Bdellovibrio bacteriovorus: one gene and its partner. The protein of the gene in region 1 interacts with the protein of each later gene in a pairwise test. Links are inferred from orthologs where the notes say so. Each region holds a gene or a part of one and is shown in the gene's direction. Other genes may lie near its edges.

The links. Proteins that work in one complex are often made in the same cells at the same time.
Region 2: the proteins of def (region 1) and AZI87_RS09115 interact in binary tests that used the Escherichia coli proteins (3 or more experiments, as listed by UniProt). The link is inferred for Bdellovibrio bacteriovorus from one-to-one orthologs.

Annotation. Positions count from the first base shown.
Region 1 is NZ_LUKD01000001.1:279,367-282,296, reverse strand. The notes cover bases 221-2,930. They hold def (peptide deformylase), read left to right. Parts: upstream 221-1,114; coding sequence 1,115-1,747; downstream 1,748-2,930. Other genes in these bases: rpe (ribulose-phosphate 3-epimerase), read left to right, coding at 2,693-2,930; fmt (methionyl-tRNA formyltransferase), read left to right, coding at 1,744-2,691; lptG (LPS export ABC transporter permease LptG), read left to right, coding at 221-1,087. In the rest of the region: more of lptG, read left to right, coding at 8-220. UniProt on the Escherichia coli protein: Removes the formyl group from the N-terminal Met of newly synthesized proteins. Requires at least a dipeptide for an efficient rate of reaction. N-terminal L-methionine is a prerequisite for activity but the enzyme has broad specificity at other positions.
Region 2 is NZ_LUKD01000001.1:1,892,401-1,895,633, forward strand. What follows is about bases 3-2,990. They hold AZI87_RS09115 (aspartate-semialdehyde dehydrogenase), read left to right. Parts: upstream 3-986; coding sequence 987-1,994; downstream 1,995-2,990. Other genes in these bases: AZI87_RS09105 (diacylglycerol/polyprenol kinase family protein), read left to right, coding at 3-111; pssA (CDP-diacylglycerol--serine O-phosphatidyltransferase), read left to right, coding at 149-1,003; AZI87_RS09120 (CFI-box-CTERM domain-containing protein), read left to right, coding at 2,105-2,990. In the rest of the region: more of AZI87_RS09105, read left to right, coding at 1-2; more of AZI87_RS09120, read left to right, coding at 2,991-3,233.

The DNA of each region.
Region 1 (2,930 bases):
TAGTCAAGTGAACAGAATCGACAGATACACAACATGGCTGTTTTGGGGATATTTCCTGGGTGGTCTTTTAGTGTTTTTGACGATCTTCACCGCTGTCGACGCCATGTCCACGATGGTGAATTATAAGAATGTCGCTCCCTCGGCACTCTTGAATTACTATCTGTATTCGTTCCCTGAAATCATTTCGAAGCTTCTTCCGGTTGCCTGTTTGTTGGGCACAATCTTGACGCTTTCAAGTTTGAATAAGGCGAATGAACTCGTCGCGTTATTTGCGAGTGGAATGAGTCTTCTGCGTATTTCCGCGCCGATCCTTATCTGCGTCAGCTTTATTTCTGTTCTGGGTTATTACGCCTCGGATCGCCTGATTCCAAAAGCGACGAAAGAAAAGAACTACATTCTTTATTATGATCTGAAAAAAGAGCCGCATCGTTTTTCGACGATCAAAACTGATAAGATCTGGTACCGCTCTAAGAACTCGATCTTCAACATTCAGACTTTGAACGCCAAAGGGGACCGCGCCCAAGGCTTGACGATGTATTTCTTCAACGATGCTTGGGATCTGGTGCAGATGATCACATCTCGCGAAGTCATCATTCAGGGCTCGCAGTGGCTACTTGAAAACGGTGCCGTCACGGTCTTTACCAAGAACTCCAGTTTTCCTTTAACGACACAGTTTAAAAAGAAAAACATTGTCATGGCCGAGGACTCCAAAGACCTGCAAAGCGCGGGTCAGACGGCCGATATGATGTCGCAGGCAGAGCTAAAACACTTTATCGAAAAGAACAAAAACGCGGGCCTGGATACAGTGGCCTATGAGGTCGACTATCACGCCAAGGTCAGCTTTGCCTTTGCCGGCCTCGTCATGTGTCTTTTAGGCATCCCTTTCAGCGTCGGGCGAGCTCGTTCGGGTGGTACAATGCTGAATGTCGGGATCTGCTTAGGGCTGGTTTTCGCCTATTACGTGTTTTATTCGTCGGGAATCACTTTAGGGCAGCATGGGACTTTGCCTCCTTATGTGGCTTCATGGATGCCCAACATTGTCATGACGGTCGTGGCCTTGGTCCTTCTCAAAAGGCTGAAACGCTGATATAATGGGGGCCTCTCGGAGGTTCCTATGATCATGAAAATCCTCACATTCCCAGATCCGAAATTGCGTGAAGTTTCTAAACCTGTCACGGAGTTTGGTCCTGAGCTAAAAAAGCTTTCCGAGGATATGATCGAAACTATGTACGACGCGAACGGCATCGGACTTGCGGCTCCGCAAGTGGGTGAGTTGGTGCGTATGGTTGTTATCGACACTCGCCCTAAAGATGATAAAGGTCGTCGTTATAAGTACGAAGACATGACGGATCTTGAAAAAGCCGTTCCTCAACCGTTGATTCTAATCAATCCCGAAATTGTTAAAGGCGAAGGCAAAACAACTTTCGACGAAGGTTGCTTATCTATCCCTGGTTACTACGAAACTGTGGAGCGCTATAACTATATCGAAATGAAAGCTTTTGATTTGAATGGCAAAGAGTTCATCGTAAAAACTGATGGTCTTCTTGCGATCTGTATGCAGCACGAGCTGGATCACTTAGAGGGCACTCTTTTCGTCGATCACTTGAGCTTCGTTAAAGGCAATAAGATCAAAAACCAAATCAAAAAGTACGGCTACCCTGTGAAAGATAAAGCGGCGGACGCCGGCAGTGCTGGAGCGGATGCGAAAGCTGGAGCAGGACCAGGCAAAGAAAAGTTGGAAGTGTGAGTAAGGTCCGCGTCTGTTTTCTTGGAACCCCTGAATTTGCCGTGACCTCTTTGCAAGCTCTTCTGAAAGATGAGCACTTTGAGGTCGTCGGAGTTGTCACTCAACCTGATCGTCCCGCAGGACGTAAATTGCAACTGACACCAAGTCCGGTGAAGGTTTTAGCTCAAGCCCACAATTTAAAAGTTATTTCTCCTGAATCCTTAAAAGCGGACGCCGCTGCTGTTGCAGAAATTGCTAGCTGGGGAGCAGAAGTTGGTGTTGTCGTCGCCTTCGGGCAAATTCTGACACAAAATTTTTTAGATTCTTTTCGTTTTGGCTGCGTGAATGTTCACGGATCTGTTTTGCCGCGATGGCGGGGAGCGGCTCCCATTCAACGTGCGATTGAAGCGGGCGATCTTGAAAGTGGCGTGACTCTACAAAAGATGGTGAAGAAGCTCGATGCTGGAGACATCATCGGCATTCGTCGCGTGAAGATCACTCCCGAAATGAATGCATTAGAACTTCACGATAAACTTGCAGAGTTGGGTGCGGATCTTTTGCGTGTGGAGCTGATGGATTATGTGCGTGGCAACTTAGCGCCCACGCCGCAAGATGAGTCGCAAGTCACCATTGCTAAAAAAATTGAAAAGCATGAATCGCAGGTGGACTGGAATCTTTCTGCAAAAGCGATTGACGGGAAAATTCGTGGTTTCGTTTACGGGCCGGGAGTTTTCACTTTGCTTCAAGGTAAAAAATTGAAACTGCATAAAGCGGTTCCCGTTAGTGGACCGGTGAGTGCAGAGCCAGGAAGTATCACGACAGTCAATGCAGATCACTTGTCGGTGGCGACAGGTGATGGCATTTTAAAAATATACGAAGTTCAGCCAGAGTCTCGCAATCGCATGAAGGTGGCGGACTTCTTAAAAGGTCATGATCTTAAAGTAGGAGACAAGCTCGGTGTCTAAGATGGTCGCTCCCTCTATTTTGTCAGCGGATTTTGCGAATCTTGAAAAAGAAATCAAGGCCGTTGCCGAAGCGGGGGCGGACTGGATTCACGTGGATGTGATGGACGGGCGCTTTGTTCCCAATATCACGATCGGTATTCCGGTTGTTAAGTCTTTGAAGAAAGTGTCTCCACTTCCCCTGGATGTTCACTTGATGATCGAAGAGCCCGAGCGCTACGTCGAAGATTTTATTAAGGCGG
Region 2 (3,233 bases), 1.6 Mb from region 1 along the record:
GAGCTTATTCCTATTGGCAAGCTTGATGACAACCTCACTTTGCCTGTGATGAGCGCCGTTGGCCTCACCATCCTGTTTTATTTCTTTGGATTTTTTGCCACTGTAGGATAATGTTTCCCTGCCATGGACCACATGGCGGGAGAAGACAATGGCAGATACTCATCTAGAAAAAATTGATTCCGAAGATGCCAAAGCACAGCGCTTGGCAATGTATATCTATATTCTTCCGAATTTGATGACGACAGGAAACTTGTTCTCTGGTTTCTTTGCAGTGATTCAATCTATCAAAGGAAATTATCTTTATGCCGCTTATGCGATTGTTGTGGCGGCGGTCTTTGACCAGTTAGATGGTCGTTTGGCACGTTTGACTCGTTCGACAAGTAAGTTCGGTGCCGAGTACGACTCTTTGTGTGACCTTGTCAGCTTCGGTATGGCTCCAGGGACTTTGTTGTTCTTGTGGGCGCTTCAACCCTTTGGTCGTTTGGGTTGGGTGGCGTGTTTCCTTTTCGTAGCCTGCGGAGCTCTTCGTTTGGCGCGTTTCAACGTTCAAGCAAACGTTGTTGAAAAAAACTATTTCCAAGGTTTACCAATTCCAATGGCTGCGGGTATCGTAGCTTCTTCAGTTCTTGCCTTCCAAGATTTGGAATTAGAACCACTAGGTAACTATGGTCTTTTGATCATGACGATCCTTTTGGCGCTAGTGATGGTAAGTAACTTCCGCTTCCGTAGCTTTAAAGATTTAGATCTGAAAGAGCGTCTTCCATTCCGCTACCTGATTTTGGGGGTCGGTGTTTTGGTTGTCGTTGCTCTTCGCCCTGAAGTGATGCTGTTCGTGCTTTTCATGGGTTATGCCGCTTTGGGTGCAGTTTTCGGTGTCTTCAAGCTTGGAAAGAACATTCGTAAAATTAAGCCCAGTGTGTATGCTCCCGCGCAAGTACACGAGAGTGACTTAGTCCTCGAAGAAGAGGAAGAAGAGGCGAAGAAAGATGAAAAGAAAACTTAAAGTCGGAGTTGTTGGCGCTACCGGCATGGTAGGCCAAACTTTCATGAAACTTCTTGAAGAGCGCAGTTTTCCCATCCAGGAACTGCGCCCTTTTGCATCTGAGAACTCATTAGGAAAAAAGATCGACCTGCAAGGGGCTTCTTGGCCCGTGCAAGTTCTTAAAGAAGGTTGCTTCGACGGCCTTGATCTTGTGTTCTTTTCTTCGGGTGATGATATTTCCAAAGAGTGGGCGCCGAAGGCTGTGAAAGCCGGGGCTTTTGCCGTCGATAACTCTGCCGCTTTCCGTATGGATCCCAACACTGTTTTGGTAGTTCCTGAAGTGAACGGCAACTTGGTGACTAAAGATTCCAAGCCGCAAATCATTGCTAATCCAAACTGCTCAACCATCCAGTTGGTTGTGGCACTAAAACCACTTTTAGATAAATTTGGTTTAGAAGAAGTGCGAGTCAGCACTTATCAAGCGGTGAGTGGTGCCGGTCAAGGCGGTTACGACGAATTGATGGAACAGACGTCAAACCACAAAGACGATCACCAACCAAAAACTTTCCCGCATACGATTCTTTTCAACTGTATCCCGCAAATCGGGTCCTTTAACGACGAGGGATACTGCAGTGAAGAAGTAAAGATCATGAAAGAGACACGTAAGATCCTGGGTCAGGACAAATTGAAAGTTTCGGCTTTCACGGTTCGTATCCCAGCACTGAACGCGCACAGTGAGTCCGTATGGGTGACTCTAAATAAAGAAGTCAGCCGCGATCAGATCATGGCCACTCTTTCCGAATTCAAAGGCATCGTCCTTCAAGATGACCCTAAGAAGAGCGTTTATCCTTTGGCCCGCGATGTTTCTGGAAAAGATCCTGTTTACGTGGGACGCGTGCATCGCGATCCTGAAAACCCAAAAATGTGGTTGATGTGGGTTGTTTCGGACAACATCCGTAAAGGGGCTGCTCTGAATGGCATCCAAATCGCTGAACAAATCTTCTTCAGTTAATAAAAAGGTGGGTCTTCCCACCTTTTTCCATAGTCCCTGTCTGATTCGACGAAGGTCTTGAGTTTGAGCTTTTTTTGACATCTCGACCTTCGCATGGTTCGATTAAAAGGATGAAGCTTTCGGTAATCACGGCAGCCAGCATTTTCCTTCTTTCGTTCAATAGTCATGCGACCATGACATTGAATTCTATTTCTGGCGATTCAAATCGTGATCTTTCTGATCCAGCTAAACCTATTATTTATGCGGGATTTACTCCGGCGGTAGCTTGTACTGGCGACGGGTCTTTTACATGCGACAGCTGCACAGGAACTTCTGCGGGCGGAAAACTTTTTTCGTGTAATAAAACCAGCGCTTATCCCAATCTTCGTTTAGTCATTCAAATGACTTCGACGAATACGACGGGGACGGTTTACGCGAAAATTGGTGAAGACGATGTCAGCTCTACTTTGCCTTGGACTTTCGACAGTGGTGTTCTGACGTTCCAAGCGACCTGGGCTGAAATCTGCCAAGCTGCGGGTGTAGGCAATTGCGATAGCAGCATGAATAAGGATTTGGTTGTTGGAATCAACACGACATCCGGGGGATCGGCGACGACGGATTCAATGACTTTCCGGTTGAACACGCGAGTGGCTGCAGCGGATGCTTCGGATTCTTTCTACACAGATTGCAATACGGCTGCGGTGGCCAACAACCAGGGGTTTTGTCACTTCAATGTCTTTCCGGGCGATGAAAAACTTTACGTCGAAAACATGGTTTACTCTGATGGGTATCCGGCTTCACCGGCTCCCGGTGTTGAATTCCGTTCGGTTGTTTTCTTTTACGAACCTTTTGTCACTGATGACAATACGACGATCGCAAGTATCAGCAACGCTTCTTCGATGTTTGAACTTCCAGTGAATCGTTCCGCAAATCCTCCGATTGTTGATGACCGCGTGGATGGACTCGTCAATGGTCAGCGTTATTGCATGGTCATGGCGAACATGGATATGACCGGAGTGATTTCTTTCTTTACTCCAATTCCCGGAACTTCAGGATCGCCAGTAACCGCTGCTGAACTTTGTGGTACTCCGGCGGCGGTGGTGGGCTTACTTGATGATAAAAGCTGCTTTATTGCCACTGCGGCCTTCGGCAGTCAGATGGCGCCTGAAGTGGAAAGCTTCCGTGAATTTCGTAATAAGTTCCTTCTTCCCAATAAATGGGGAAAGGCCTTTGTTAAGTTCTATTACAAACACAGTCCTT